DNA from 4 places in the Duganella kummerowiae genome. Region 1 is predicted to be linked to each of the others. Evidence: predicted binding sites of a transcription regulator. Region 1 holds the regulator's gene; each other region holds the start of a gene.
The links. Region 1 encodes FNR, which switches genes on or off when oxygen is low (the NO sensors DNR and NnrR bind a similar motif). Its sites were predicted from a motif close to TTGATNNNNATCAA; they were not measured.

Region 1 (7,865 bases):
TGGGAGAAGGCGTTGAACAGCTGGGCCTGTTGCTGCTCGGTGATGCCGATGCCGGTGTCGCGCACCTCGAAGCGCAGCAAGGCGCGATCGCCGTCCTGGCGCGCCAGCGACACGCTGACCACCACCTCGCCCTGCTCGGTGAACTTGATGGCGTTGCCGGCCAGGTTGACCAGGATTTGCTGCAGCCGCAGCGAGTCGCCGCGCAGCATGCGCGGCACCCCGGCGTCGACCGCGATGGCCAATTCCAGTTCCTTGTCGCCGGCGTTCATGGTCATGGTGGTGGCCAGCGAGTTCATCACTTCCTCCAGCGCGAACTCCACCGGCGACAGTTCCATGTGGCGCGCCTCGATCTTGGAGAAGTCCAGCACGTCGTTGAGGATGCCCAGCAGCGACTGGCCCGAGACCCGCACCATGCTCAGGTACTTGCGTTGCTGCGCGCTGAGGTCGGTATTGCCCAGCAGGTAGACCATGCCCAGCACGGCGTTCATGGGCGTGCGGATTTCGTGGCTCATGTTGGCCACGAACTCGCTCTTGGCGCGGTTGGCGGCCTCGGCGCGGTCGCGCTCCTGCTCCAGCTCGACGGCGCGCGCCTCCAGCTCCAGCCGCAGGCGGTGCCGTTCGGTGATGTCGGACACCACGGCCAGTACCTTGGTGCCCTGGTCGGTGCGCACCGCGCTGAGGTTGACCTCGATCGGGAATTCGCTGCCGTCGCGCCGCAGGCCATATAAATCCTGGCCCGGCCCCATGCGCGACGGTTCGGCGCTGAGGCGCTCGGCGAAGAACTGGGTGCGGTGGCGCTGGTGCAGGCTGCGCAGGCGCTCCGGCACCAGTACTTCCAGCGGCTGGCCCAGCACTTCCTCGCGTTGATAGCCGAAATAGCGCTCGGCCTGGCGGTTGAAGGTTTCGATGCGGCCGTCCACGCCCACCACCACGATGGCGTTGGGGGCGAACTCGATCAGGCTTTGCAGGCGGGCGTCGGCCGACAGGCGCTCGTGCATCAGGCTGTTGAAGGCGGCCGTCAGCTGGCCGACCTCGTCCTCGGTCCGCACTGGCAGCGGCGTGAAGCGGCGGGCGTCGCTGCGCAGCACGGCAATGGCGTCGCGCAGGCGCACCAGCGGCGCCATCAGGCGCAGCGTCAGCCAGCCGATCACGGCGGCCGACAGCAGCGAGGCCGCGGCGCTCCAGGCCAGCAGGCGGTACAGCACGCCGTTGAAGGGCTCGAACGCTTCCTCCATGGGCAGCGAGGCGGCCAGCAGCCAGTCCACCGCTTGCAGCTGCTTGTAGCTGTTCAGGGCGCGGGTGCCGTTGCTGGTGGTGCCCAGCATGGAACCCTCGAAGCCGTCATCCAGGGCGCGCGTGGTGGCCGGATTGGCGTTGGGCTGGCGCGGCTGCAGCAGGCGGCTGGTGTCCGGATGCAGCACGTACAGCGAGGGCTGGCCGCGGGTCAGGGCGAAGTAGTAGCCGCTGCGGCCCACCTTGGCGGTGCGCAAATGGCCCAGCAGGTTGTCCTTGTAGAGGCGCAGTACGCCCATCAGCAGGCAGCGCACTTCGCCGTTGTCGTCCAGCACCGGTGCGATCATCTGCACGATGGGCTGCTTGTTGGTCTTGCCGATCACCGGTTCGGTGATCATGGGCTTGCGGGTTTGCATGACCTTCTTGAAATAGGCGCGGTCGGACGCGTTGACCTGGGTGCGGCCCGGCACCACCGGCAGATCGGCGATCACGTCGCCGGCCGGGTTGAGCACCAGCAGGTCGTCGAACAGGGCCAGCACGGCGCGGTCGCGGTAGTAGTCGCGCAGGCGCTCGGGATCGGCAGCGATGGCCAGCGGCTGGTTGCGGGCCGAGACCGCGATGATGTCGAGCAGCATCAGCAGCTTGTCGTCCAGCTCCTCGGCAGTGCGGTTGATCAGCGCCGTCTGCTGGGCGAACAGCACCCGCGTGAAGTCGTCCTGCATCCGTTGCATTTGCACCACGGTAACGAGGGCGATCATCAGGATGGAGGTAATGCTGGTGGCCAGCGCGACCTTGGCTTTGATGCCGAGAGGCTTCATGTCTTCCTTGCAAGCGGGGTCGGGGCGATCGGAGGAATTGCCATATTGCTAGGGATTTTCCCCGCAATGGGCGGGATTGGCAAGGAGCAGGCACTGCACTGTGGGCGTTGTCGCACAGCCTCGGATACCTGAATGGTTCAGTGCGAAATCGCACCAAATGGGGGCGGATGCGCTACACTGCCTGGATGATACGCGAACTTCCCCCCCTGACCCTGCCCGCCACCTCGATCGATGCGCTGCGCGCGCGCTGCGCCACCTGCAGCATGCACCAGCTGTGCCTGCCCATGGGCCTGGACACGGCCGACATGGACCGCCTGGACCAGATCATCGGCCGCCGCCGCAAGGTGGCGCGCGGCGGCACCCTGTTCCGTATCGGCGACGGCTTCGCCAACCTGTATGCGGTGCGGCTGGGACATTTCAAGACCTACCAGGTCAACCAGGAGGGGCTGGAGCAGATCACCGGCTTCCAGATGGCCGGCGAGCTGCTGGGCATGGACGCCATCAGCGCCGACCGCCATTTATGCAACGCCATTGCGCTGGAGGACAGCGAGGTGTGCGAAATCCCGTTCGGCAGTCTGCAGCAGCTGCTGGCCGACATGCCCACCCTGCTGCGCCATTTCCATCGCATGATGAGCCAGGAAATCACGCGCGAGCAAAGTGTCATGCTGTTGCTGGGGAATATGCAGGCCACCCAGCGCTTTGCCGCCTTCCTGGTCAACCTGTCCTCGCGCTACGAGGCGCGCGGCTATTCGCCGCACACCTTCCAGCTGCGCATGTCGCGCGAGGAAATCGGCAACTACCTGGGCTTGACCATAGAGAGCATCAGCCGTTTGCTGTCCAGGTTCAAGAAAGAGGGCTTGGTGCGGGTCAGCAACCGCGAGATCGAGCTGCTCAACCTGCCTACCCTCAAGGCCATCACGGCCGGCACCGAGACCTGCGCATAGAACCTGTTTCAAACCGAACATGGCGTCGTTGCAGCTCCTCGCCGTGCAGGCGCACTGTCTTCGCCGCCCCGGCCTTGGCCAGCGCCTGGCCCTGATTTTGAAACAGGTTCAAAACCTACTCCGCGTCGGCCCTTAGCGTCACCGAACGCTGCGCCGGCCACTGCCAGGCGCCGGCCAGGCGCCAGTCGCGCTGTTCTCCTTCCGCCAGCACCACCCAGCGGCTGCGCTCCAGCATGGGCAGCGCCACGTGGAAGGCGCCGTCCGCGTCGGGCTTGAGCATGAGGCGGATATCCTTTTCCGGCAGGGTCGCGTGCGACAGGTGCAGCAGCACGGCGGCCGGCCGGGTGGCCTGGCTGCGGCTGCTGATGCGCCCGCGCAGCTCGCTGGTCGAGGGATCGTATTCCACTTCCATGGCCAGTCCCAGGCCGGCTGCCGCGCGGTCGCGCCGCAGGTCCTGGTTGATGGCCTTGCCCTGCTTGTAGTAGTCGCCCACCACCAGCGCATCCTGGCCCTGGTAGGCCAGCCAGCCCGTGTAGCTGGCGGCCACGGCCACGATGAAGGGGCCGGCCATCAGCAGCCAGGGCCAGCGGTGGCGCCACCAGGGCGCAGGATTCGGACTCGGGATTGCGGCTTGCATCATCACTCCTTCAGCGCGGCACCATGAACACCGCATGTTCCTTCACATGCAGGGATGGATCGTCCACGGCGGTCAGTTCGATATCGATCTTGTTGGACCCCGGCTGGCCGGCGCCGTGCGCGGTGCGCAGGCGGATCGGATGGGCCAGGGTTTCGGTGGCGCCCACGGTCACGGTGTCGGCCGTCACCTGGGCCAGGGTGGGCACGCCGCTGACGCGGATGCGGTAGGTGTGGGCCTGCTCGCTGGTGTTCATGATCTGCAGCCTGTACACGTTCTCTATCATGCCGTCCTCGACTTCGCGGCCCAGGGTGCCGCGGTCGCGCAGCACGTCCAGCTTGAGCGGGGTGCGCAGCGCCAGCGTGGTGCCCACCGTGGCCACCAGGGCCAGCAGGATGCCGCCATAGATCAACACGCGCGGGCGCAGCAGGTGGGCGCGCAGCTGGGCCGCCGTGCCGCCGTCGTGCTCGGCCAGGGCGCGGTCGGTGCTGTAGCGTATCAGGCCGCGCGGCTGGGCGATCTTGTCCATCACGCTGTCGCAGGCGTCGACGCAGGCGGCGCAGCCTATGCATTCGTACTGCAGGCCGTTGCGGATGTCGATCCCGGTCGGGCACACCTGTACGCACATGGTGCAATCGATGCAGGAGCCGCCGTTGCCGTTGGCGGTTTTCGACAGCTTGCCGCGCGGTTCGCCACGGGCGGCGTCGTAGCTGATGATCAGGGTGTCCTGGTCGAACATCGAGCTCTGGAAGCGCGCGTAGGGGCACATGTACTTGCACACCTGCTCGCGCATCCAGCCCGCGTTGCCGTAGGTGGCGAAGCCGTAGAACAGCACCCAGAACCATTCCCAGGGACCGAAGTCCAGGGTCATGGCTTGCTGCGCCAGCTTGTGGATGGGGGTGAAGTAGCCAACAAAGGTGAAGCCGGTCCACAGCGCCAGCGCGCCCCAGGCCAGGTGCTTGGCGCTCTTGCGGGCATATTTGTTGAGCGAGGGCCCCTGCCGGTCCAGCGCCATGCGGGCGCTGCGCTTGCCTTCGATCTTGCGCTCTATCCAGAGGAAGATCTCGGTGTACACCGTCTGCGGGCAGGCAAACCCGCACCATACCCTGCCGGCGATGGCGGTGGCCATGAACAGCAGGTAGGCGCAGATGATGAGCAGGGCCGCCAGGTAGATGAAGTCCTGCGGCCACAGCACCAGTCCGAACAGGTAGAACTTGCGCGTGCCGAGGTCGAACAGCATGGCCTGGCGCTGGTTCCACATCAGCCAGGGCGTGCCGTAGAAGGCCAGCTGGGTGAGCCAGACGAACACCCAGCGCAGTCGCGCGTAGCGGCCGCTGACCTCGCGCGGGTAGATTTCCTCGCGCGCGGCGTACATGTGGATGACTTGCGGGGCGTTCATGGTCTTGCCTTCCTGCTGTTACTGCTGGGTGGTGGCCGGGGCGGCGGCCGGTGCGGCCGGTGCAACTGCCTTGGCCGGGTCGTTCGACAGGCTCCACACGTAGGCGGCCAGCACGTGCACCTTGCCATCACCCAGGAAGTCCTGGAAGGCGGGCATGGTGTTGTTGCGGCCCTTGCGGATGGTTTCCATGATGGTCTCGGCGCTGCCGCCATACAGCCAGATCTTGTCGGTCAGGTTGGGCGCGCCCAGGGCCTGGTTGCCATGCGCGTCGGCGCCATGGCAGGCCATGCAGGCGCCGAACTTGCCCTTGCCGAATACGGCCTTGATGGGATCGGCGGTCGAGCCCGACAGGCTGAGCACGTAGTTGGCCACGTTTTCCACGTCCTGGTCGGAACCCAGGGCGGCGGCCATGGACGGCATCACGCCGTTGCGGCCGTGCAGGATGGTGGTCTTGATGGTTTCCGGATCGCCGCCATACAGCCAGTCCTTGTCGGTCAGGTTGGGGAAGCCCTTGTTGCCGCGCGCATCAGAGCCGTGGCACTGCGCGCAATAGGTCAGAAACAGGCGTTCGCCCATGGCGTGGGCCTTGGGATCGGCTGCCACGGCGCGCAAGTCCTGCTTCTGGTACTGGGCGAACAGCGGGCCGTAGTCGGCCTCGGCCTGTTTCAGCTCGGCCTGGTACTGGCCCGAGGACTTCCAGCCCAGCTTGCCGGCGTAGTCGCCCAGGCCGGGGTACAGGAACAGATAGGCCAGGCCGAACACGATGGTGATGTAGAACAGCCACATCCACCAGCGCGGCATGGGGGTGTTCAGTTCCTTCAGGTCCTCGTCCCACACGTGGCCGGTGGTGCCGTCGCTGGGCTGGCCGGGAGCAAGCTTGGTCTTCGACTGGGTGTACAGCAGGATGGCGCAGCCGAACACGCCCAGCAGGGTCAGCACCAGGATGTAGATATTCCAGAAGCCGCTGGTGAAGTCAGACATGGCGGTCCTCCTCATCGTCGGCAAACGGCAGCTGGGCGGCGGTGGCCAGGTCGGCCTCGCGCCGCGTCCAGGTCCACCACAGGATGCCGGCGAACGTGATGAACGAGATCACCGTCATCACGCTGCTGGCCTGGTCAAACACATTCTCGATAGCCATCTCAGTTCCTCGCTTTGATCAGGGTGCCCAGGCCTTGCAGGTAGGCCACCAGGGCGTCTTCTTCCGTCTTGTCCTTGAGTTCGGCCGGGGCGGCCGCTATCTCGGCATCCGTGTAGGGATGGCCCAGGGTGCGCAGGGCGCGCATCTTGGGCGCGATCTCCTCCGGCTTGAGGCTGGTCTTGGCCAGCCACGGATAGGACGGCATGTTCGATTCCGGCACCACGTCGCGCGGGTTGTGCAGGTGGGTGCGGTGCCACTCGTCGGAGTAGCGGCCGCCCACGCGCGCCAGGTCGGGACCGGTGCGCTTGGAGCCCCACTGGAACGGGCGGTCGTAGACGAATTCGCCTGCCACCGAGTAGTGGCCATAGCGCTCGGTCTCGGCGCGGAACGGCCGTATCATCTGCGAGTGGCAGTTGTAGCAGCCCTCGCGGATGTAGATGTCGCGTCCCGCCAGGCGCAGCGGGCTGTAGGGCTTGAGGCCGGCCACCGGCTCGGTGGTCGACTTCTGGAAGAACAGCGGGATGATCTCGACCGCGCCGCCCACGCTGACCACCAGGGTCACCAGGGCGATCAGCAGCCAGGGGTTTTTCTCGATCCAGGCATGTGAAAACTTCATTGCTAGCTCCGTAGGTTCAGGCGTGTACCAGGGCCGGGATGGCGGCCGTGGCGGTCTCGCGGTTACGCAGGGTCATCCAGGCGTTGTAGCCCATCAGGCACATGCCGCTCAGGTACAGCAGGCCGCCGCCGAAGCGCACCACGTAGTAGGGATAGGTGGCCTTGACCGATTCCACGAAGGTGTAGGTCAGGGTGCCGTCCGGGTTCACGGCGCGCCACATCAGGCCCTGCATGACGCCGGCGATCCACATGGCGGCGATGTACAGCACGATGCCGATGGTGGCCACCCAGAAGTGCAGGTCGACCAGGCGCGAGCTGTACATGTCCTTGCGGCCGACCAGGCGCGGCAGCAGGTAGTAGATGGAACCCATGGTGATGAAGCCGACCCAGCCCAGGGCGCCACCGTGCACGTGGGCGATGCCCCAGTCGGTGTAGTGCGACAGCGAGTTGACGGTCTTGATCGACATCATCGGGCCCTCGAAAGTGGCCATGCCGTAGAACGACAGCGAGACGATCATGAACTTCAGGATCGGATCGGTGCGCAGCTTGTGCCAGGCGCCGGACAGGGTCATGATGCCGTTGATCATGCCGCCCCAGGACGGCGCCAGCAGGATCAGGGAGAACACCATGCCCAGCGACTGGGTCCAGTCGGGCAGCGCGGTGTAGTGCAGGTGGTGCGGGCCGGCCCACATGTAGGTGAAGATCAGGGCCCAGAAGTGCACGATGGACAAGCGGTAGGAATACACCGGGCGCTCGGCCTGTTTCGGGATGAAGTAGTACACCATGCCCAGGTAGCCGGCGGTCAGGATGAAGCCCACCGCGTTATGGCCGTACCACCACTGGATCATGGCGTCCTGCACGCCCGAATAGGCCGAGTAGGACTTGAAGGCGCTGACCGGCATGCTGGCGCCGTTCACCACGTGCAGCAGGGTCACGGCCAGGATGTAGCCGCCGAAGAACCAGTTGGCCACGTAGATGTGCTGCACCTTGCGCTTGATGATGGTGCCGAAGAACACGATGGCGTAGGCGATCCACACCACCGCGATCAGGATGGTGATGGGCCATTCCAGTTCCGCGTATTCCT
Region 2 (7,865 bases), on a different contig from region 1:
TTCAGGCTGCGAGCCTGCTCCTCGCGCCCGCTCAGGGCCTGCGATTCGATCTGGCGCCGCATGGCCTCGAACTGCTGGGCGCTGGCGACTCCGGCCGCCTGCGCCGTGGCCTGCAGCTGCAGGCGCACCTCGCGCTCGACCCGCTCGATGCGTTCGGCCACCGCACCGTCGGCGCCGCGCCGGCGCAGCAGCAGCGCGGCTTGCAGCGCCAGCACCGCCACGGCCAGCGCCAGCAGCACATAGAATTCAATGGCGTTCATGGGATGGATACCTGCATATGCGCACCTTAGTCGGGCTTGTTGCGCATCCAGTCGGCAGTCTGGTAGAACGATTCCATCAGGCGCACGCGCAGGGCCTCCGCTATGCCGACATCCTCCATGGCCCAGGCCATGCAGCGCAGCCATTGGTCGCGCTCCACGGTGCCGATGGCGAACGGCATGTGGCGCATGCGCAGGCGCGGATGGCCGTGCTTTTCGATATACAGGTCGGGTCCGCCCATCCAGCCGCTCAGGAACATGAACAGCCGCTCGCGCGCATTGTCCAGCGTGGGGGGATGGGTGGCGCGCAGCTGGGCGAATTCCGGCTCCAGCTCCATCAGGTCGTAGAACCGGTCGACCATGTCGCGCACGCGCGCCTCGCCGCCGATCACTTCATACAGGGTGCGTGATTCAGTCATAGGCGCCATCATAGCGCACCCGGGCCCGGCCTGGGCGGCCCCGCCTGGGCGGCCCCGCCCGGGCGGCCCGCCCTCACGCCGCAGCGAGCTGGCGCCGCGCGCGCCGGGTCGACGACCAGCTGGCCAGGTCGAGCTGCTCGCGCACGGCGGCGCAGGCGCCCAGCAGCTGCGCCATCTGGGCCTGGCTCAGGCCGGCGTTCAGGGTCAGCCGCACCAACGCACGGTTCCTGGCCGTGGCCGGGGCGCAGAACATGGCGCCGTACACGCCGTGCCGCTCGAGCGCCTTGCGCAGCGCCAGCGTGCGCGGCTCGGAACCCGGTTCCAGCGCCACGATCTGCTCGCTGCCCTCCAGGTGGTAGCCCAGGTCCTCCAGTCCGGCGCGCAAGCGGCGCGCGTGCTCTTGCAGCCGGGCGCGGCGCAGGTCGGCGGCGGCGATGAAGTCGATGGCGGCGTCGAACCACGCCAGCTCGTGCGACAGCAAACAGGAACTGAATATGGCCGGGCGCGACTCGGCCAGGAAATAGCCCTTGAAGCGGCTGGAACAGGTGATGAAGCCGGCGCGCCCGGCAAAGGCCTTGGCCAGCGAGGCGGTGCGGAAATGCACCCGGTCCTGCAGCCCGCAAGCGACCGCCAGCCCGGCGCCGCCCGGACCGTGGGTGCCCAGCGAGTGCGATTCATCCAGGATCAGCACGCAGCCGTGACGCTCGGCCAGGGCCACCACCCCGGCCAGCGGGGCCACGCTGCCGTCGGTGCTGTAGACGGCGTCCACCGCGATCACGCCGCCGCCGTGCCTGCGCAGCTGGCGCTCCAGGTGCTCCAGGTCGTTGTGCAGGAAGCCCAGCGGCGTGGCGCCGGCCGACTGCACGCCCTCCCACAGCGAGGCGTGCGCCTGCATGTCCAGGTAGACCGGCACGCCTTCGGCCGCCAGGCATTGCACCAGGCCCGTGTTGGCGGTCCAGCCGGACTGGGTCAGGATGCCATCCTCGGCACGCATGAAGGAGGCCAGCCGGGCCTCCAGCCGGTGCTGGGCGCTGCCCTCCTGCAGGTAGACGGCCGACATCAGCAGTCCGCCCTGGCCGCCGGCCTGCAGGGTGCGCGCCTGCGCCTGCACCAGGGCCGGCTCGCCGGCCAGGCACAGGTAATCGTTGCCGGCCAGCAGGATGGCCTGGGGCGGCACCGGCTGCCATGCATGCGGATGCTCGCCGCCCAGCAGTTGCTCGATGCGGGTCACGTAATGCCCATCCATGCGGCGGCGCACATAGTCGGGCAGGCGGTGCTCGGCGGCACCTTTACTGATCGTCATGGTCATCATCATCCCCTAGTTGGTTTTTAGTGAGCTACAGCAAGAACATGCCGCCAGGGCCACACAGGGGAATTGATTCGTATCAATGATTGCCCTGAAACACAGAACTCCGTTGCAAAACCGGGAGATGATGGGGCCTTGATCGAAATCAAAGCCCACCATGTACAGCGACCCTTTGCCCGCTCCCAGCCGCTGGCGCCGAACTTGGCGCCAGCTGCGTCCGGCCGCCCGCGACAGCCGTACCAGCTACGCGGTCACGCGCGTGCTGCTGCTGGCGCGCATCGGCGCGCTCGGCAATCCCCTGTGCTACCTGCTGTGGCACCGGGTCTGGCCGGCCGAATATGAATCGCTGCCGCTGCGGGCGGTGGCCATGGCGCTGTGCCTGCTGGGCCTGTTCGCGCGCCGCTTTCCCCGGCGCTGGCTGGACGCCTACCTGGTGGTGGCGCTGGCCTACATCCTGCCCTTCTTCTTCACCTACATGTGCTTGCGCAACCATGCCGGGCCGATCTGGACCGAGTCGCTGCTGGTCAGCGTGGTGGTGGTGTTCCACTTCGATTTCTGGATCGCCGCCAGCGCCTACCTGCTGGGCATCACGGCGGCCTGCGCGGCGGTGGCGGCGCAGGGCATGGGCGAACTGCTGCTGCAGCCGGCCATGCTGGTGCAGCCGCCCATCCACCTGTTCGCCATTGCCGTGCTGTCGGCGGCCCGCATCAGCCGCGACGCCCTGGAGCAGGAGCGCCTGGCCGGCCTGGGGGCAGGACTGGCCACCGTGTCGCACGAGCTGCGCACGCCGCTGGTCAGCGTGGAGGCCAATGTGCGCGGCCTGCTGCGCCAGCTGGCGGCCGGCGCGGGCGGGCCGGCGGCCGGGCCGGCGCCCCGCATCGACAGCATGGACGCGCTGGCCCGCATCCAGTTCGAGGTGCGCCACATGAACCACATGATAGACCTGTTCCTGCACAGCGCCACCGCGGCCGAACGGCCGCTGGGGCCGCGCGAGCAGGTCTCCATGGCGCACAGCCTGGAGCAGATGATGCGGCGCTACCCGTTCGGCAGCGCGGCCCAGCAGCGCAGCGTGGCGGTGGAGGTGCGGCGCGACTTCTTGTTCGCCGGCCAGGCCGACCTGGCGGTGGTGGTGCTGCTCAATTTGCTGCGCAACGCGCTCAAGGCCGTACAGCGCGCCGGCAAGGGCCGGGTGCGCATCATCGTGGACGGCGCCCGCGCGCGCCCGCGCCTGCTGTTCATCGACACCGGCTGCGGTGTGGCGGCGCGCCACCAGGCGCTGATCTTCCGACGCTTTTATTCCCATCCCAGGCACCAGGGCACCGGCATCGGCCTGGCCCTGTGCCGCGACATCGTGCAGGCGTGGGACGGCGGCATCCGCTGCGTCTCGCGCGAGAGCGCCTACGCCGTGTTCGTGCTCGACTTCCCCCGCATCCCGCCCCGCTGAGGTCCGCCATGCAACTGCCCGTGTACGCCCATCCGACCATGACCGTGCTGGTGGACGACAGCGATTCCTTCCTCAGCAGCCTGTCGTTCCAGCTCGATCCCATGCTGGCCGCGCGCACCTTCCACGACAGCCACGCGGCGCTGGAGTGGATGGGCCGCCATGCGGGCGCCGGACGGGCTCCGCTGCACGCCGATTTCGACGCGCCCAACCTGGGCGCCGAACAGCGCAACGTGGCGCTGGACGTGGAGCGCATCTACCGCCTGTGCGAATATCCGGAGCGCTTCGCCACGCCCTCGGTGCTGGTGGTGGACTATTCCATGCCGCAGATGAACGGGCTGGAATTCTGCCTGGCCTTGCGCGGCCTGCCGTGCAGGAAAATCCTGTTTACCGGCGCGGCCGACGAGAAAATCGCCGTCACCGCCTTCAACCGCGGCCTGATCGACCGCTACATCAAGAAAAGCGACGACGGCGCCCTGGACCTGCTGGAAGCCTCCATCCACGAGCTGCAACAGGCGTATTTCGCGGCCCAGTCCGAAAGCCTGCGCGAACTGGTGCTGCAGCACGACTTCCGCTTCCTGGGCGACCCGGCGCTGGCGGCCCTGGTGCGCTCGCTGTGCCGCGAGCATGGCTTTGTCGAGCACTACATCTTTCCCAACCCGAGCGGCATCCTGTTCCTGGACAAGCATGGCAAGGCCACGCTGATGGTGGTCGAGACCGAACAGGGCATGTGCGCCCAGTTCGAGATCGCGCGCGACAGCGAGGCGCCGCCCTCGCTGCTGGCGGCCCTGCAGGAAAGGCGGATACTGCCCTTTTTCAGCGACGCCGGCGGCGACGGCATGTACCAGCCGCGCGTGGGCAACAGCTGGCACCGCTATTGCGCCGCGCCCCAGGTGTGCCAGGGCCGCGAGCGCTACCTGTGGGCCCTGTTCGAGCTGCCGCCCCACTATTTCAGCCGCCAGCCCTGGGCCTACAGCGATTTCCTGCGCCAGCACCGGGCCGGCGGAAACTAGGACCGGGCTCAGGCCTCGCGCAGGGTCTGCAGGGGCGGCTGGCGCAGCACGTTGCGCAGGCCCAGCCATCCGCCCGCGATGGCGCAGGCGGCCCCGGCCAGCAGGCCGGCGCCCCACACCACGGGACTGAAGCTCCACTCGAACTTGAACTGCCAGGTGGCCAGGGCCCAGCCCATGGCGGCCGCGCCGCTGGCCGCCAGCAAGCCCGCCACCGAACCGACCAGGGCGAACTCGATCAGCTGCGCCTGCGACAGCTGGCGCCGGGTCGCCCCCAGCGCGCGCAGCAGGCCGGCTTCGCGGACCCGCTCGTCCTGCGATCCCATCAGGGCCGCGTACAGCACCAGCACCCCGGAGGCCAGGGTGAAGATGAACAGGAACTGCACCGCCATCACCACCTGGTCCAGCACCGCCTGCACCTGGCGCAGCAGGCCGCTGACGTCGACCACGGTCAGGTTGGGATAGTCGCGCGTCAGGGCGTTCATCACCGCGCCCTGTCCAGCCGGCAGGTGGAAGGCCGTGATCCAGCTTTGCGACACCTCGGTCATCGCGGCCGGGTTGATGATGACGAAGAAGTTGACCCGCATGGAACCCCAGTCCAGCTTGCGCAGGCTGGTGATGGTGACGTCCACCGGAGTGCCGGCGATATCGAAGCGCAGCTGGTCGCCCAGCTTCCAGCGCAGCGTCTTGGCGATGCCCTCCTCGACCGAGGCTTCGGGCTGGCCCGGCCGGTCCTGGAACCAGCGCCCGGCGCTGAGCTTGTTCTCGGCCTGCATGGTGGCCATGGTGGACAGGTTGAATTCGCGGTCGGCCAGGCCGCGCGCGCGGTCTTCCTGGTAGGTCTCGGCCGTCACCGGCCTGCCGTTCACGGCCGTCAGGCGGCCCCGTATCATCGGATATTGCGGCGCATAGGCCACCCCGGCGGCGCGCAGGCGCCGGGCGATATCGGCCTGCTGCTCCGGCTGGATGTTGATGATGAAGCGATTCGGCGCATCGGGCGGCGTGGCCTTGCGCCAGGCGTCCATCAGATCGCCGCGCACCACGGTCAGCACCAGCAGCGCCATCAGGCCCAGCGCCAGCGACACGATCTGCACCACGGTGGCGCCGGGGCGGCGCTGCAGCGAGGTGACGGCAAAGCGCCAGCTTTGATGGTCGATGGCGCCGCGCAGCGATTTCAGCGAGGCCAGCCCCAGCCAGCCCACCAGCGCGAACAGGGCCAGCGCGGCCAGGAACCCCAGGCCGGTGTACAGCGCCAGCTGGGGGTCGCCGGCCTGCCAGTACAGCAGGGCGCCGAAGCTGGCCAGGCCCAGTCCGTAGGTGGCCAGCGCCATGGGGCGTGGCGCGCCCTGCTCGCGCCGTATCACCCGGTTGTGCGGCACGTTACGCAGCTGCAGCACGGGCGGCAGCGCAAAGCCCACCAGCAGCAGCATGCCGGTGGCCACGCCCTGCAGGGCCGGCCACACGGTGGGCGGCGGCAGGTCGGCCGAGACCAGCTTGCCCAGCACTTCCAGCAGCACGTAGTGGCCGCCGAACCCCACCGCCACGCCCAGCGCGCTGCCGGCCAGGCCCACCAGCAGGAATTCCAGCAGGTAGATGGCGCTGACCTGGTTCTGGGTCAGGCCCAGGCAGCGCAGCATGGCGCAGGCGTCCAGGTGGCGCAGCATGAAGCGGCGCGCCGCCATGGCCACCGCCACCGCCGCCAGCATGGCCGACAGCAAGCCCACCAGCGACAGGAAGCGGTCGGCCCGCTCCAGGGTGGCGCGCATCTCGGGCCGGCCCGACTCCAGCGACTCGACCCGCACGCCCTTGATATTGTCACGCTTGATCTGTGCCTGCAGCCATTGCTCGAATGCGGCCGCGCGCGGCGCCTGGGCCGCCGTGGGGGCGGCCGCCAGCAGGCGGTAGCCGACCCGCGAACCGGGCTGTATCAGATTGGTGGACGGCAGGTCGTCCAGCGCCAGCATCACGCGCGGCGCGAAATTCATGAAGGAGGCGCCCTTGTCCGGCTCGGAGGCGATCAGGCGCGCCACCGTGAAGCTGCGCTCGCCCAGGCGTATGGTGCCGCCCACCCGGGTATGGATGGCGCCCAGGAGGCCGGGATCGGCCCACACCGTGCCGCGCGCCGGGATGTCCCCGGCCGGCTGGCCCTGGCTTTGCTCGGCCTGGACCGGATCGGTGGTGGTCTTGAGCTGGCCGCGCAGCGGATAGCCGGGACCGACCGCCTTGATGGCGGCCAGCTGCGATTGCGACTGCTCGCCCTGGCCGGCCGAGGCCATGCTGGGGAAGGTCACGGTGTCGGTCACGGCCAGGCCGCGCCGCAGCGCCTCGGCGCGCCATTCGGCGCGCACCGGCAGGTCGGCGCTGATGACCACGTCGGCGCCCAGCAGCTGGTGGGCGTCGCGTTCCAGCCCGCTGCGCAGGCGGTCGATGAAAAAGCCGGTGGCCGACAGGGCCGCCACCGCCACCGTCAGCGCCACCAGCAGGAAGCGCAGCTGGCCGGCGCGCCAGTCGCGCGCCGTCATGCGCAGGGCCTGGAGCAGCATGGCCTACAGCGCCGCGAAGTAAGCGTCCACCTCGGCCAGGTAGCGCTGCTTCTGCTGGTCCGGCAGGAAGGCGGCCTGGAAGCTGTTGCGCGCCAGGCGCTGCGCATGCGACAGGCCCATCGGCAGCGCCTCGAAGGTGGCAATGAAATTGTCGTTCAGGTAGCCGCCAAAGTAGGCCGGGTCGTCCGAGTTGACGGTGGCGGCCAGGCCGGCGTCCAGCAGCTGCAGCAAGTTGTGCTGTTCCATGTCCTTGAATACGCACAGCTTGATGTTGGACAGCGGGCACACCGTCAGCGCGACCTGGTCGCGCGCCAGGCGCGCGGTCAGCGCCGCATCCTCCAGGCAGCGTACGCCGTGGTCGATGCGCTCCACCTGCAGCAGGTCCAGCGCCGTTGCGATATAGGCCGGCGGGCCCTCCTCCCCGGCGTGCGCCACCAGGTGCAGGCCCAGTTCGCGGCTGCGTGCAAACACGCGGGCGAATTTCTCGGGCGGGTTGCCGACCTCGGACGAATCCAGGCCGACGCCGATGAACTTGTCGCGGTAGGGCAGCGCCGCTTCCAGCGTGGCCAGCGCATCCTCCTCGGACAGGTGGCGCAGGAAGCACAAGATCAGGGTGGCGCTGACCGGGCTGTCCTGGCAGGCGCGGTGGATGCCGTTGATCACCGTTTCCATGGGCACGCCGCGCGCGGTGTGGGTCTGCGGGTCGAAGAAGATTTCGGTGTGGCGCACGTTGTCCGCTTCGGCGCGTTTCAGGTAGGCCGCCGTCATGTCATAGAAATCCTGTTCCTGGAGCAGCACGCTGGCGCCGGCGTAATAAATGTCGAGGAAAGACTGCAGGTCGGTGAAGGCATAGGCCGCGCGCAGCGCTTCCACGTTCGGATAGGCCAGC
Region 3 (7,865 bases), on a different contig from region 1:
CAGCTGGGAAGCCGTGTTCTTCGTCGGCTTCGGCCTGAACGCAGCGGCCGCCATCATGGCCTGGTTCGTGCTGAAACCCATGCGCAAACGCTTCATGGACAATGCCGTGGCTCCCGCCCCGGCGCATGACACGCAGGAACTGGGCGCAGCCGCAACGGCCGCCCGCATGGCGAACTAAGCGCCTGGTCTGATCCGCGCCGGTGGCCAGCGGCCCCGGCGCACCCCTTCCCACGAGAGAATAAAATGATACGACGTTGGCTGCGTTTCCAGCACCTCGACATGATTCGCTTCGGCACTATCGAGGGCGACAAGATACGGGTCTACAAGGGCGACATGTTTGACGACCCCGAACCCACCAACATCAGCATGCAGCTGTCCGAAGTGACGCTGCTGACCCCGGTGGTGCCGGGCAAGGTGCTGGCCATGTGGAACAACTTCCACGCCCTGGGCAAGAAACTGGGCCTGGAACCGCCGCCGGAACCGCTGTACCTGATGAAAACCCCGAATTCCTTCCTGGCCCCGGGCGGCACCATACGCCAGCCCAAGGGTGACCCGAAAGTGGCGTTCGAAGGCGAACTGGGCATTGTGATCGGCCGCACCTGCGCCGCCGTGTCCGAGGAAGACGCCATGGACCACGTGTTCGGCTACACCTGCGCCAACGACGTCACCGTCAACGACATCATCAAGCGCGACCCCACCTTCCCGCAGTGGGTGCGCGCCAAGGGCTTCGACACCTTCTGCCCGTTCGGCCCGGTCATTGCGACCGGCCTGGACCCGGCCATGCTGGTGGTGCGCACCATCCTCAACAACGAGGTGCGCCAGGATTACCCGATCAATGACATGGTCTTTTCCGTTCCCAGGCTGGTCAGCCTGATCTCGCAGGACATGACGCTCTACCCCGGCGACATACTCCTGTGCGGTACGTCCGTCGGCGTAGGCTCGATGCGGCGTGGCAGCACCATCGAAGTGGAAATTGATGGCATCGGAAAGCTCACCAACCGGTTTGACTAAGCCAATGGGGTGTTGCGATGAAGATAGCAGTGATAGGAGCAGGAGCAATAGGAGGGTATGTCGGCGCCAAGCTGGCGCTGGCGGGGGAGGATGTCACCTTCATGGTACGGGGCGCTAACCTGCGCGCCATCCGCCAGAATGGCATCAAGCTGATCGACCATGAGGGCGCCGAACACGTGGCCACCAACGTGGCGGCCACCGACAACTACCAGGAAGCCGGTCCGCAAGACCTGGTGATCCTGGCGTTGAAGGCGCACCAGGTCGATTCCGTGGCCCAGCAGCTGCCGGCCCTGTTCGGACCGCATACCAGCGTGGTCACGATGCAGAACGGTATCCCGTACTGGTATTTCCACCGCCATGGCGGCAGCCTGGAAGGGCGCGGCCTGGACAGCGTGGACCCGACCGGGGAGCTGGTCAAGCTGATCCCGCCGGAACGCGTGATAGGCTGCGTGGTTTACCCGGCGGCGGAACTGGAAGCGCCCGGCGTGATCCGCCATATCGAGGGCGAACGCTTCCCGCTGGGCGAGCTCGATGGTTCCACCAGCGAGCGGGTGCAAGCCATTTCGGCCGTCTTTACCAAGGCTGGCCTCAAGGCCCCGGTGCTGGACAATATCCGCGCCGAGATCTGGCTCAAGCTGTGGGGCAACCTCAGCTTCAACCCGATCAGCGCGCTGACCCACGCCACGCTGGTCGATATCTGCCAGTTCCCGCAGACCCGGGAGCTGGCGGCGGGGATGATGCGCGAAGCCCAGGCCGTGGCCAACAAGCTGGGCATCGAGTTCCGGGTGACGCTGGACAAGCGCATCGCCGGCGCCGAGAAGGTGGGCAAGCACAAGACGTCCATGCTGCTCGACGTCGAAGCCGGACGCGACTCGGAAATCGACGCGCTGGTGGGCTCGGTGGTGGAGCTGGGACGCTTTACCGACACGCCCACCCCGCGCATCGACAGCGTGTACGCCCTGGTCAAGCTGCTGACCCGCACCATGGCCGATCAAAGCAGCCAGGTGCGGCTGCTGAAGGTGGCCTGAAGGGTAGCCTGAACTGCACGCCACAAGCGTAAGGGAAAGGCAAATGAAAAGGGCCGGCACTGCCACCGCAGTGCCGGCCCGCCTGCATACAGCGAATTACAGGCCGTAGTGGTAAGCGGCGTCCGACTTGTCGCCGCCGGTGTCGGCATCCAGCTTTTCGCGCAGCTCCAGGGCGAAGATGAAGGAAATGATGCCCATCAGGCTGAACGGCTCGACCGGGGCGGTCTTGGTGGCGCGGGTGGTTTGGTTGGTGATCGTGGTCATGGCTAAGCTCCTGAAAGTTAAAAGAAATTTGTGTGGCAGCTGTCTATGGATTCGAGTATAGGCAGCACCCTCCGGTGCTACCAATTCGCGTTTGCCATATCGGTTATTCACCGCACAAATAATGTCTATGGGGAACACCGCTTTTCCCCATATTTCTAATTTCAGGATTCTTGACCTAGGTCAATTTTAACTGTCAGATTTTGCCCTGGTTTTTCAAGCGGCTCAGGGTTTCCGGCGACAAATTCAGGTACGAGGCCAGCTCCTTTTTCGGCAGCCGATCGAACAGTTCGGGGTGTTTGCGGATGAAGCGGTGCACCCGGCCCGGCGCGTCCAGCAGATGCAGGGTGATGGTGTGGCCCATGATCTCGCTCATCAGGCGCATGACTTCATATTCGAACACTTGCTTGATCTGGCTATGGCTTTCCAGGAAGGCCGCCCATTGGGGCAGGGCCAGCTTGGCCACGCGCGCCTTGGTCACGCACACGATGCTGTACGGCGTCGGCGTTTTCAGGCGCCAGGCCGCGTAGCTGGTCTCTATATCGCGTTCGGCGGCGAAGCGCAAAATCATTTCCTTGGCTTCCTGGTTGGTCACCACGCGCTTGAGGATGCCGTCCAGGATGAAGTACTGCTCCATCTCGTGCACGCCCTGGTTCAGCAGCAAATCGCCTTTCTGGCAATTGACGATGGTGAGGTAAGGCTCCAAAGCCGCCATCTCGCTGTCGCGCATCTCCTTGAGGACCAAATTTTGTTTGAGCTGAACGCGGATGATGTTGCGCTCGGGATGATTGGCCAGCAGTGTCATAACTAGGTTGTCTCGTTACTTATTTTGTCAGGGGGGATATCTTCCGATGAATCTTGACCGGGGTCAATGAGAGAAATGGTGCTGCCTCGCTAACATCCATCCTACCAGCTTCAATGTAGTACGCACTGATGTGCGCGGATTCAGGTTTCACGGATTCAGGTTTCACTTTTATTAAACCAATATAAGAGACACTCATCATGACCAACACTACGCAGTCACCGGAACTGACCGACGGTTTCCACCTCGTTATCGACGCGTTGAAGCACAACGATATCGACACGATCTTCGGTCTGGTCGGCATCCCCATCACCGACCTGGCCCGCCTGGCACAGGCCGAGGGCATGCGCTTCATCGGTTTTCGTCATGAGCAGCACGCAGGCAATGCGGCCGCCATCGCTGGCTACATGACCCAGAAGCCGGGCATCTGCCTGACCGTCTCGGCGCCCGGCTTCCTGAATGGCCTGACCGCCCTGGCCAACGCCACCACCAACTGCTTCCCCATGATACTGATCTCCGGCTCCAGCGAGCGCGAGATCGTCGACCTGCAGCAGGGCGACTACGAAGAGATGGACCAGTTGAACGCCGCCAAGCCCTATGCCAAGGCGTCCTACCGCATCAACAAGGCCGAGGACATCGGCATCGGCGTGGCGCGCGCCATCCGCGCCGCCGTGTCCGGCCGTCCGGGCGGCGTTTACCTGGACCTGCCGGCCCAGCTGCTGGCCCAGACCCTGGATGCCGAACATGGCCGCCGCTCGCTGGTGAAAGTGGTCGATCCAGTGCCGCGCCAGATCCCCGCGCCCGACTCCGTGCAGCGCGCGCTGGACGTGCTGAAAAGCGCCAAGAAGCCGCTGATCCTGCTGGGCAAGGGCGCCGCCTACGCCCAGGCCGACGAGGACATCAAGGCCCTGATCGAGAAAACCGGCATTCCCTACCTGCCCATGTCCATGGCCAAGGGCCTGCTGCCCGACACCCACGCCCAGTCGGCCTCCGCGGCCCGCTCCTACGTGCTGCAGGAAGCCGACGTGGTGATGCTGGTGGGCGCCCGCCTGAACTGGCTGCTGGCGCACGGCAAGGGCAAGACCTGGGGCAGCGCACCGAAGAAATTCATCCAGCTCGACATCGCGCCCACCGAGATTGATTCCAACGTGGCGATCGAAGCGCCGCTGATCGGCGACATCGGCTCCTGCGTGGCCGCGCTCCTGGCCGGCCTGGAAAAATCCGGCTTCCAGAAACCTGACGCCGCCTGGACCGGCACCATCGCCGAGCGCAAGGACAAGAACCTGACCAAGATGGCGGCCCTGCTGAACCAGAATCCGTCGCCGATGAACTTCCACAGCGCGCTGCGCGCCATCCGCGACGTGCTGAAAACCCGTCCCGACGTCAATGTGGTCAACGAGGGCGCCAACACGCTGGACTTCGCGCGCTCCATCATCGACATGTACGAGCCGCGCAAGCGCTTCGACTCCGGCACCTGGGGCATCATGGGCATAGGCATGGGCTACGCCATTGGCGCCGCCGTGGTGAGCGGCAAGCCGGTGGTGGCCATCGAGGGCGACAGCGCCTTCGGCTTCAGCGGCATGGAGCTGGAAACTATCTGCCGCTACGAGCTGCCGGTGACCACCGTCATCTTCAACAACAACGGCGTCTACCGCGGCACCGACGTCAATCCGACCGGCGGCAAGGACGTGGCGCCCACCGTGTTCGTCAAGAATGCCCGCTACGACAAGATGATCGAAGCCTTTGGCGGCATCGGTTACCACGTCACCACGCCGGAAGAACTGGGCAAGGCGCTGGCAGAGTCCATCGCCTCCGGCAAACCCACGCTGATCAATGCCGTCATCGATGAAACGGCAGGCACCGAATCCGGCCGCCTGACCAACCTGAACCCGCAATCGAACGCGGGCAAGAACTAATCCGACATACCAACAGGAGACATAGAAATGACCAAACCATTGGAAGGCATCAAAATCATCGACTTCACCCACGTGCAAGCCGGTCCCGCCTGCACCCAGCTGCTGGCCTGGTATGGCGCTGACGTGATCAAGGTGGAACGTCCCGGCGCCGGCGACGTGACCCGCTCGCAGCTGCGCGACATCGAAGGCGTGGATGCGCTGTACTTCACCATGCTGAACTCGAACAAGAAGTCGCTGACGCTGGATACCAAGACCCCGGAGGGCAAGGAAGTGCTGACCCGCTTGATCAAGCAGTCCGACGTGCTGGTCGAGAACTTCGGCCCCGGCGCCCTGGACCGGATGGGCTTCACCTGGGAGCACATCCGCGAACTGAATCCCGGCATGATCGTCGCCTCGGTCAAGGGCTTCTCGGACGGCCACCACTACGAAGACCTGAAAGTGTACGAGAACGTGGCGCAATGCGCCGGCGGCGCGGCTTCCACCACCGGTTTCTGGGACGGCCCGCCGACCGTCAGCGCCGCCGCCCTGGGCGACAGCAACACCGGCATGCACCTGGCGATCGGCATCCTGACCGCGCTGCACGCCCGCAACCGCAACGGCGGCAAGGGCCAGAAGGTGGCCGTGTCCATGCAGGATTCGGTGATCAACCTGTGCCGGGTCAAGCTGCGCGACCAGCAGCGCCTGGACCGCGTCGGCTACCTGGAAGAGTATCCGCAGTATCCGCACGGCGAGTTCACCGACGTGGTGCCGCGCGGCGGCAACGCCGGCGGCGGCGGCCAGCCGGGCTGGGTCCTGAAGTGCAAGGGCTGGGAGACCGATCCCAATGCCTACATCTACTTCACCATCCAGGGCCACGCCTGGGCGCCGATCTGCAAGGCCCTGGGCCGCGAGGAGTGGATCGACGATCCGGCCTACAACACGGCCCGCGCGCGCCAGGACAAGATCTTCGACATCTTCGCCATCATCGAGGACTGGCTGAAGGACAAGACCAAGTTCGAGGCGGTGGACATCCTGCGCAAGTACGACATCCCGTGCTCGCCGGTGCTGAGCATGAAGGAAATCGCCAACGATCCTTCGCTGCGCGCCAGCGGCACCATCACCGAGGTGGACCACAAGGCGCGCGGCAAGTACCTGACCGTGGGCAGCCCGATCAAGTTCTCCGACCTCAAGGTGGAAATCACCGGTTCGCCGCTGCTGGGCGAGCACACCAACGAGGTGCTGGAAACCCTGGGCTACAGCAGCAAGGAAATCGCCGCCCTGCACGAAGCCAAGGCCGTGTGATCGCCGCAAGCTGCTAGTCCTGTTAATGTCCGGGATGCGAATCCCGGACATTTGTATTTTGTAGGAGGTGATATGTCAGTAACTCTCGATTACCAGGCGGTGCTGGAAGCGCTGGGCGACGGCGTGGTGGTGTGCGACGCGGCCGGCGCCATCATCCTGTGGAATGGCGCGGCCGAGCGCATCTTCGGTTTCACCAAGGAGGATGCGCTGGGCCAGTCGCTGGACCTCATCATTCCGGAACGGCAGCGCCAGCGCCACTGGGATGGCTACAACAAATCCATGGCCACCGGCGAAACGCGCTACGGCAATGACGTGCTGCGCGTGCCGGCCCTGCACAAGGAGGGCAAGACGCTGTCGATTGCCTTCACCGTGGCCATGACGTATGGCGCCGACGGCAAGGTCAACGCCATCGTCGCCATCGTGCGCGACGAAACCGTGCGCTGGGCCGAGGAGCGCGCGCTCAAGGTGAAGGTGGCGCAGCTGGAGGCGGCCGCCAGGGCTGGCGCGCCGGCCTGAGTTCATTCAACCGCGTCGGCGGGACTAGCGCAGGCGCGCCTGTTCCGCCGCCGTCAATTCACGGTGGCCGTAGCTGACGATGCGCGTCATGCGCCACTGTCCTTCCTTGTGCTGCCATACCATCAGGAACTTGGCGACACCTTCGCATTTGCCGCTGCCGGTCTGGCAGAACACATGTTCGCCTTCCTCGATGCCTCCGTAGTCCTTGACCGGGTAGATGTGCAGCGTGCCCGGCACCAGCTTGCGCGTGACCTTGCCGCAGATGTATTTGCGGGTCGATTCGACCACCGCGTCGCGGCCCGTCATCAGGCCGCCGTTATCGTGATAGAACTCAACGTCCGGCACGAACAGGTCCTTGAAGGCGTCCAGGTCGCAGCGGTTGTAGGCGTCGAACAGCCTGGTGTCGAGCGCCGTGATGGTGGCGGTGAGATCGGCGCCGGCGCCGTCGGCCAGGGCGGTGGCGGGCAAGAGCAGGGCGGCGCAGCAGGCAAGCAAGGTGTGTTTCATGATGGCTCCGGCGATGTAGGTGGGGCCATGTTAGGCAGATTGCGGCGTGCGGGCAAGCGGTGTCCCGACCAATGGCCGTAACGCGGGCGCCAACTGCCGTGGCGGCCGACGAACGCCGTATAATGCGGCTGCACCCAACCACCGCCAGCACCATGACCGACACGCCTCCGTTCGACCCGCCCTACAAATGCAAGATCACCGATGCCAGCGGCGTGCGCTGGGTCGAAGTCCGCCCCGACGGCAGCCAGGTGGAGGTGGCGGCCCCCGCCGCGTTGCCGCCCAGTGCGCCGCCTGCCAAGGCCGGCGGCGCCAGGCCGGGAGGTGGCGCCAAGGGCACCTTCCTCAAGGTACCGTACGCGGAAAAGGAGGAAGCCAAGCGCTTGGGCGCGCGCTGGGATCCGGGCCAGAAGAAATGGTACATCCCCAACGGCGTCGATCCGGCCGGTTTCGAGCGCTGGCTATAACTAAGGCGTCGTTGCCGCACAGGCGCGACCCCATGCCGGACTGGCGTTGGACTTGCCTCAACCATTGCGCGGGCGCGAG
Region 4 (7,865 bases), on a different contig from region 1:
GCTGCCCGGCACCGCCTTGGCCCCGGCCGTGGCGGTGGCCACCGCCGTGTTGCTCACCGTGGCCGAACTGGCGCTCAGCGAAGCGGTGCTGGACGACAGGCTGGCCAGCGCGGTCTGAAAAGTGTTCAGCGCCGAGCTGAGCGTGTTCAGCGCGCTGGCAGTGGCCGTCGCCGCGCTGGCCTGGCTGGCCAGCACGCTCTTGTTGCCCGCCACGTACTTGGTGGCCAAGGTCGTGGCCGTGTTGATCGGGTCATAAGTCGGGGCGGTGATAACGGAAGAGGAAGCCATGATATTTTACTCCAGGGAAATATGGATGGTGTACCTAAACAGTAAGGCGACCAAAATCATTTCCACATGAAAATATAACCCAGCTTTTTTGTTGCCGGGTGGATTCACAGGAGAAATGCGCTTATTTTTGACTGCGCAACCACAGCTGTGTGGCCAAATCGTCCTGCTGCTTGCGCTCGCGCGCATTTTGCTGCTGCAACAGGGCGCGCTGCTGCTTGTCCAGCACCCGGTCCAGGACCTCGCGCTTGACCCAGGCCGCGTTCAGGGCCTGCTGTGACACTGCCATGTCGGCCTCGTGCATGTGCAGGTCGAGCCGGTGGTTGTCGGCCATGCGCATCACGGCCTGCTTGTAGTCACCGCAGTTGCTGGCCAGGGCGGGCGGCAGGTTGCCGCTGGCGCCGCTGGCCGTGCACAGGCGGTCCAGGCGCTCCAGGTTCTTCTGGTAGCGGTCGCGCAAGCTGGTCTTTTCCGCCATCTCGCTTTGCAGCCGTTCCACTTCCGTGGTGCGCAGGCTGACCAGGGTGGTCAGGTTGCGTATCTTTTGCTCGCTCATGTCATCAGCTTTTCAAGTTGGCTTACGCAGGGGGCATAGGGCGCCGCTTCCTTGGTGCCCTGGCAGAGAAACTCTTCGATGCGCGGGTGCAGCTGCACGGCGCGGTCGGTGACCGGGTCGGCCCCGGGCACATAGGCGCCCAGCGGGATCAGGTCGCGCACCCGGTCGTGGCGCGCCATCGAGGCCTTGAGCGCGCGCGCGGCCAGCATGTGCGGCTGGCTGATGACCTGGCTCATGCAGCGGCTGATGGAAGCGCCGATGTCGATGGCCGGGTAGTGGCCGCGCTCGGCCAGCTCGCGCGTCATGACGATGTGGCCGTCCAGGATGGCGCGCGCGGTGTCGACCACCGGGTCCTGCTGGTCGTCGCCCTCGGCCAGCACGGTATAGATGGCGCTCATGCTGCCCAGCGGATTCTCGCCGTTGCCGGCCGATTCGATCAGTTGCGGCAAGTTGGAAAACACCGAGGGCGGATAGCCCTTGGTGGCGGGCGGCTCGCCCAGGGCCAGCGCCACTTCGCGCAGCGCCATGGCGTAGCGGGTAAGCGAGTCGACCAGCAGCAACACATTTCTGCCCTGGTCGCGGTAGTGGGCCGCGATCGAATGGCACAGTTCGGTGGCCATGATGCGCATCAGCGGGCTTTCGTCGGCCGGAGCGATCACCAGCACCGCCTTGCGCAGGCCGTCCGGGCCGAGCGACATTTCGACGAATTCGCGCACCTCGCGCGAGCGCTCGCCGATCAGGCCGACCACCACCACGTCGGCCACGGTCTGGCGCGTGATCAGGCCCAGCAGCACCGACTTGCCGACCCCGGAGCCGGCCATCAGGCCCACGCGCTGGCCCTTGCCCAGGGTCAGCATGGCGTTGATGGCGCGCACCCCCACGTCCAGCGGTTCGGTGACGGGTTTCTTGCGCAGCGGATGGACGCGCGGCGGCTGCGCTTCCAGCGGGAAGTCGCCGCCCAGCTTGCCCAGTCCGTCGATGGGTTCGCCCAGGCCGTTGACCATGCGCCCCAGCCAGCCGGGGCCGATCTGCAGGCTGACCTTGTCCGGCTGCGGCAGCACGCGCGCGCCGGTGGTCAGGCCGATGGCTTTCTTGAACGGCATCAGGTAGGACACCTTGTCGCGGAAGCCCACCACCTGGGCGTCCAGCCATTCGCCCGACACTGTCTCAATCTGGCAACGCTGGCCGGTGTGCAGCGGGCAGCCGACCGCTTCCAGCAGCAGGCCGGAGGCGCCCACCAGGCGCCCGGTCGGCGTGGCCATGGGCACCGAGCCCAATTCCAGATTGCGCAGTGCGTCAGCGATCATTCTTCGGTATCCTGCTCATCGCCGCCATCGGCGGCCTGCAGTTGATTATCGACCTGTTCCATGACAGCCGCAAGACGTTGCACACAACCGGCGTCGACCTCGTTGTCGCCGGCCTTGATTCGGCATTCGCCGGCGTCCAGGCGGGCGTCCGGGATCAGGTTCCAGCGCTTGGCGCGTTTGGGATCGATCTCGCTGATGCGCTTCAATTCTTCCGGATTCAGGTAGACATCGATTTCTTCCCGGGTCGGCGGCATGGTGGCCAGGGTCTCGTCCACCAGGGCCATGATCTGCACCGGCTGCAGGGCCAGTTCGGCCCGTATCACCTGGCGCGCCACCTTGGCCACCAGGTCCACCACTTCCTTGCGCTGGGCGGCGCGGTAGTCGGCGCGCAGCTTTTTCAGGCTTTTCAGCATGGCGTCCACCGGTCGCGCCATCTGGTCGTAGGCCACCAGGGTTTCGTGGCGGCCTTCCTCGCGGCCCTGTTCCTGGCCGGCGGCGCGGCCGATCTCGAAGCCGTCCTCCTGGCCGCGCGACAGGCCGATCTCGTAGCCGTCGCGCTGGCCCTGTTCGAAGCCTTCGCTGACCGAGGCGGCCCACTGGGCGCCGCCGTCGCCCTGGCCGCCGGAGGCGGCGGCGCGCTGCTGCGCCACCGCCGTGAACTGGGCCAGGGGCGGGAAGCGGTAGGGGCGGAACTGCTTCATTCGACCACCGTTTCGGCGAACAGCTGGATCTCGACCTCGCCGGCGTCGGCCAGGGCCTTGACGGTGGCCATGATTTCCTGGCGCGTGGCCTCGATGCGCGACATCGGCACCGGACCGGCGCGCCGCATCATGTCCTCGAAAGCCTGGGCCTGGCGTTTCGGCATGGTCTTGAGCACGGCGTCGCGGATCGACACTTCGGCGCCCTTGAGGGCGATGGCCCACTGCTCCAGCGGCACGTCCTCCAGGATGCGGGTGATGGCCTGTTCGGTCTGCGAGCCGAGGATGAAGAAGTCGTACATGGACAGCTCGATCTTGGCCACCACGTCCGGATCGTGGGCGCGCAGCAGCTCCACCATCTGGGCCCGGTTGTTGGGCAGGCGGTTGAGGATCTCGGCGGCCTGGCGTATGCCCTCCACGCTGGTGCTCTGCATGTCGAAGGCGGCCAGGCAGCGTTCCACCAGCTGGTCCAGCTCCAGCAGCAGGTCGCGGTCGATCTCGTCCAGGCGCGCCAGGTTCAGGAGCACCAGGTCGCGGCCCTCGGTGGGCAGGGCGTCGATGATCTGGCCGGCCAGCGCGGCCGGCAGGAAGGCCAGGAACACGGCCTGCATCTGCACGTGTTCGTTGGAGATGTACTCGGCCAGCCACTTGGGCGAGGCCCATTGCAGGCGCGCCATCTTGGGCCGCAGCTCGTCGCCGTAAATGCTGTTGAGTACGGTATTCGCGATGTCGCCCCCCAGCGCCAGGTCCAGCGAGCGCTTCAGGTAGCTGCGCGAGGCGCCGTGCACCCCGGACTGCTGGCGGTAATCGTCGAAGAAGGTTTGCATGGCGTTCTTCACCGATTCGACCTTGATGCCGCTCATGCGCGACATCACCTGCGTCACTTCCAGCAATTCCTCGCGCGACAGGCAGCGCAGCACGGCCGCGGCCGGCTCCTCGCCTATGCTGAGCAGCACGATGGCTGCCTGCTCGACCGGCGACAGGGCGCCGTTGCCGGATTCCTCATCCATGTTATTTTGCTCGGCCATTTTTCTGCATCCATTGTTTGACGACTTCGGCGACGCGCTCGGGTTCCTTGGCGGCCAGGACTTTCAGGTGATCGACCATCACGTCCACGGCCGAGCCCGGGGGCGGCAAATCATAGTTTTCCAGCAGCGGCACCACCGTCATGCCGGGCTGGCCGGCGGCGCCGTCGGCGCCGGCCAGGGCCGGCGCACCGGCGGCGCCCGGGCCCGGCAGGCCGGGAGCTCCCGTGGCGGCGGCCAGGGCCGCCGGTGTCCCCGGCGCGGCGCCAGCAGCATGGGCGGCGGTGGCGGCCGCGCCAGCAGCGGTCTCGGCGGCGCGGCGCTCGGCCGCGATCCGCGCCGTCTCCGCCGTGTCGGGCGCGAAACGCACGGTCAGCAGGCGCAGCAGCGGGCGGAACAGCAGCAGATAGCCGAGCAGGGCGCCGACCGCGTACATCACGTAGGTGCTGATGTCGACCACGTTGTCGCGCTCCTGCCACCAGGGCACGACGGCGGCCTTGGGCGGGAAGTTCATGGCGGTCACCACCAGCTGGTCGCCGCGCTCGGCGTTGATGCCCAGGCCGTTGCGCAGGATCTTGTCGATGTTGGCGATCTCGGCGGCGGACCAGCCGGTCTTGGGCGTCGGTGCGGCGGCCTGGGCCAGCACCACGGCCACGCTCAGCTTCTGCAGGCGGCCGCGGCTGCGCTTGGTCTGGACGATGCTGCGGTCATAGGCGTACTGGCGGGTGGTGGCGTTCTTGCGGGCGGTGCCGTCGGCCGGATTGGCGCTGTCGCCGCCGGCGGCGGCGCCGGCCGCCGGGGTGGCCGGATTGGCGGCCGCCGGCGGACGGTTGGACAGGGTGCCGGGCACGCCCATCACCATGCGGTTGCGGTCCTGCTCCTCGCGCATGGCTTCGCTGGTGACTTTCGGATCGGCGCCGTATTTCTCCACCGTTTCCTCGACCTTGTCGTTGTCCACGTCGGCCGTCACGCTGAGGCGGAAGTTGTCCTCGCCGATGACCGGGCCCAGCAGGCTGCGCACATTGGATTTCACGTCATCCTGGATGCGTTTGCCGTTCTCGTTGCCGCCGCTGGAAGCGTCGAAGCCGTCCGCCAGGTCGACGTGGGCCGACAGCAGGTTGCCGGCCTGGTCCACCAGGCTGACCCGGGACGGGCTCAGGCTGGCGACGCTGCCGGCCACCATGTTGACGATGGCGGCGATGGTTTCCGGCTGCAGGGTGGCGCCCGGCTTGGTGGCGACCACTACCGAGGCCGAGGATTTCTCGCCGTCGGAGGACACGAAGGAGGTCGACTTGGCGATCGACAGATGCACGCGCGCGTGCGCGATGCTGTCCAGCGTCATGATGGACTGCGCCAGCTCGCCTTCCAGGCCGCGCCGGAAGCGCACGTCCTGTACGAACTGCGACACCCCCAGCGGATCGTTCTTGTCCATCAGCTCCAGGCCGGCCGGCAGCTGGGCCGTGACGCCCTTGGCCGCCAGCAGCATGCGTACCTTGCCCAGCATGGAGGAGGGCACCAGCACCTGGCCGCTTTCCGGATGAATGCGGTAGGGGATGTGCTCGGTGTCCAGCACCGTCATCATGTCGGCCGCCACCACTTTTTCGCGGGCGCCGAACACCGGTTTATAGCCGGACTGGTCGCTCCACAAATACATGAGGACCATGGCAGTGACGCCGATGGCCAGCAGCAGCATGGGGTACAGGGTTTTCAGCAGGTTGGGCGAGAGCGCAGGCATGCCGGAACCGGCGCGCCAGCGCCCGAAGGCGGACTTGAAGGTGTTGATCACGTTGGGTTGCTTTCGCAAAAAACAGGATGACGGCGCTGTAACGGCCGATTACAGCGGGAGTTTAATCAGTTCGTCGACCGCACCCATGACCTTGTTGCGCACTTGCATCAGCATGGAGAAGGACAAGCCGGCTTCCTGGCTGGCCAGCATGGCGCCGACCAGGTCGTCGCTCCTGCCGGCGTCCACGTCGGCCATCTTCTGGCCGGCCGCCGCGTCGTCGGCGTTGACCTTGCCGACGGCGTTCTGCATGGTCTGGGCAAACGAGAAGCCGGCCGGCTCGCCGCCGTACTGGGCGGCCGGGGCAATGGTCTGCTGGGCCAGGTTCTGGGCCGCGTTGGTCAGCGACGCCAGGTCGGCCTGGATCAGGGACGAAATTCCATTGCTCATCTTGCTACCTCCACTCTTGCACTAAAGTCACTGGGAAACCTGCGAATTCGACGGCCATGCCGCCATACGGCTACCTTAGCCAGATTGCCCGCCAGCAGCAAGCGTCACACGCCGCACTCCCGTCCGGCATGCGCTCATCCTGTCGGACAAGGCGAACAATTGTGTCAGACGATGCCTGACAAGCTTGGGGAGGCGTCAAACGCCGTCCTGAAACTAGCTGAACCGTTTTTACGGGGGTTTATCATGGATTCAATATAGATGCGCCGCACGCAGACAAGGTTACAACAACTGTTTTCCTGTGGAAAATACCGTTATAAATCATTCACTAAGCTCTATCAGCCAGGGGTTGTTGCGAAGCAGCGGAAGCCGTTTTTCAGGCTGGAGGAAGCTTACCGCTTAGCAATATCGCTGTAAAGGTTTATTTATGTAGGTGAATATTGTTAGATAGCAATTATGTGAAATTTCCTGTATGCTGCGCTACCGAGATCGTCTGACTTTGCGCTAGGATACCGGGAAGCGGCTAGAATAGCGGCCTGGACGCCGTGTAGCTGCGCCGTGACGCTGTTGTACGCAAACACCGTTGTAAGCAAGCACTAATCCATGCACCATTCGACCCGTGTCTGTGCGAAGATAACCGTTAGGCAACGATGTGTTGAGCCCTGACCACACCATGACAAGCAAACAACAGAACACGCCCCATCAAGTGCTCGACCCCAGCCTGCTGGGCCGTCCTGTGCACCTGCTGCACTTGTTCGCCGCGCAACTGCGCGAGGACCTGGCGCAGGCCATGCGCCTGAACGTCAACCGCCGCTACTGGGGCGGTTTCCAGGTCGAGGACGTGGCCTTCAGCCGGCTGGAGGGAGCGGAGCCGCGCACCCGCTGGCTCAGCTTTGCCGCGCCGGCCGGTCAGATCGCGTTCTCGATCGAGCGCAAGGTGCTGCTCAGCGTGCTTAATTACCGCTACGGGCGCAAGGCGGATGGCGCCGCCAGCGCCGTCATTGACGAGGACAAGATCAAGGTCACGGCCACCGAGGAGCGTCTCGCTGTGGCTTTGGGGCAACAGCTGGCCGCCACCCTGGCCGGCCGCATCGAACTCAATTTGCCGGACACCGACAAGCCGGCCGCGTCCGAGGAAGGGGCGCTGGCCGATGAATTCAAGCCGGCGCCCGGCTCCCATCCGCCCAAGGGCACCTGGGTCATCACGGTGACCGTGGCCGACCTCGGCAGCGGCGCCCCGGGCCGGTTCTGGTTCGCGCTCGACAAGCACCTGATGGGCAGCGTGCTGCGCGGCTTGCTGCGCGACCGCGACGCCGGCCGCAAGAGCAAGCCCTACGGCCCGCTGGCGCAGCGCCTGCAGGTCGGGCTGTCGGGCCGCCTGGTGAGCAAGGAAGTCACGCTGGGCAGCGTATTTGATTTGCAAGTAGGCGACATCATCCCGGTCAGCCTGCACAGGGCCGATGTCCTGCTGGAGGAGTCGCGCCTGTTCACGGCGGCCATCAGCGAGCACAAGGGCAAACTGTGTCTAACCTCTTTTGAAGATGTCGAATAAGATGATGAACATGAATGTAGCGAACTCAAGCGACGCCCTGCTGGACGACCTGGCCGATGACATGATCATCGAGCAGGCCGGCAGCGAAGTGTCGGTGGCGCCCGACACCCGTGCGCGGCGCGACCTGCCGGCCATGATGCGCAAGATCCCCGTCACTCTGACGCTGGAGGTCGGCTCGGCCCGCATTTCGCTGCAGGAATTGATGGCCATCGGCCCGGACAGCGTGGTCGAGCTGGACGTGCTGGCCGGCGAGCCGCTGGTGATCAAGGTTA

Region 2: a site for FNR is predicted at 2,052-2,065, ahead of cqsA (alpha-hydroxyketone-type quorum-sensing autoinducer synthase). Genes of this name have one in related genera too.
Region 3: a site for FNR is predicted at 3,159-3,172, ahead of oxc (oxalyl-CoA decarboxylase). Genes of this name have one in related genera too.
Region 4: a site for FNR is predicted at 6,466-6,479, ahead of ACLB1G_RS02995 (FliM/FliN family flagellar motor switch protein). Genes of this name have one in related genera too.

What each region holds. Positions count from the first base shown of each region.
Region 1 covers NZ_JBKFEH010000008.1:715,905-723,769, reverse strand. Annotated here, with positions in the region: gene ACLB1G_RS11060 (response regulator) at 1-2,051, opposite strand, end outside; gene fnr (fumarate/nitrate reduction transcriptional regulator Fnr) at 2,237-2,995, shown strand; gene ACLB1G_RS11050 (FixH family protein) at 3,111-3,632, opposite strand; gene ccoG (cytochrome c oxidase accessory protein CcoG) at 3,643-5,028, opposite strand; gene ccoP (cytochrome-c oxidase, cbb3-type subunit III) at 5,047-6,009, opposite strand; gene ACLB1G_RS11035 (cbb3-type cytochrome oxidase subunit 3) at 6,002-6,166, opposite strand; gene ccoO (cytochrome-c oxidase, cbb3-type subunit II) at 6,168-6,782, opposite strand; gene ccoN (cytochrome-c oxidase, cbb3-type subunit I) at 6,799-7,865, opposite strand, start outside.
Region 2 covers NZ_JBKFEH010000010.1:136,843-144,707, reverse strand. Annotated here, with positions in the region: gene ACLB1G_RS14285 (DNA recombination protein RmuC) at 1-260, opposite strand, end outside; gene ACLB1G_RS14280 (group II truncated hemoglobin) at 287-685, opposite strand; gene cqsA (alpha-hydroxyketone-type quorum-sensing autoinducer synthase) at 750-1,979, opposite strand; gene ACLB1G_RS14270 (sensor histidine kinase) at 2,140-3,426, shown strand; gene ACLB1G_RS14265 (response regulator) at 3,435-4,436, shown strand; gene ACLB1G_RS14260 (ABC transporter permease) at 4,445-6,976, opposite strand; gene ACLB1G_RS14255 (adenosine deaminase) at 6,980-7,865, opposite strand, start outside.
Region 3 covers NZ_JBKFEH010000001.1:175,695-183,559, reverse strand. Annotated here, with positions in the region: gene oxlT (oxalate/formate MFS antiporter) at 1-178, shown strand, start outside; gene ACLB1G_RS00680 (fumarylacetoacetate hydrolase family protein) at 244-1,011, shown strand; gene ACLB1G_RS00675 (2-dehydropantoate 2-reductase) at 1,029-2,039, shown strand; gene ACLB1G_RS00670 (hypothetical protein) at 2,136-2,303, opposite strand; gene ACLB1G_RS00665 (Crp/Fnr family transcriptional regulator) at 2,497-3,105, opposite strand; gene oxc (oxalyl-CoA decarboxylase) at 3,303-5,018, shown strand; gene frc (formyl-CoA transferase) at 5,046-6,299, shown strand; gene ACLB1G_RS00650 (PAS domain-containing protein) at 6,372-6,815, shown strand; gene ACLB1G_RS00645 (nuclear transport factor 2 family protein) at 6,840-7,322, opposite strand; gene ACLB1G_RS00640 (DUF5710 domain-containing protein) at 7,475-7,786, shown strand; gene ACLB1G_RS00635 (DMT family transporter) at 7,844-7,865, opposite strand, start outside.
Region 4 covers NZ_JBKFEH010000003.1:28,179-36,043, reverse strand. Annotated here, with positions in the region: gene fliD (flagellar filament capping protein FliD) at 1-288, opposite strand, end outside; gene ACLB1G_RS03025 (flagellar FliJ family protein) at 410-841, opposite strand; gene fliI (flagellar protein export ATPase FliI) at 838-2,148, opposite strand; gene fliH (flagellar assembly protein FliH) at 2,145-2,849, opposite strand; gene ACLB1G_RS03010 (flagellar motor switch protein FliG) at 2,846-3,874, opposite strand; gene fliF (flagellar basal-body MS-ring/collar protein FliF) at 3,858-5,606, opposite strand; gene fliE (flagellar hook-basal body complex protein FliE) at 5,706-6,044, opposite strand; gene ACLB1G_RS02995 (FliM/FliN family flagellar motor switch protein) at 6,715-7,593, shown strand; gene ACLB1G_RS02990 (FliM/FliN family flagellar motor switch protein) at 7,598-7,865, shown strand, end outside.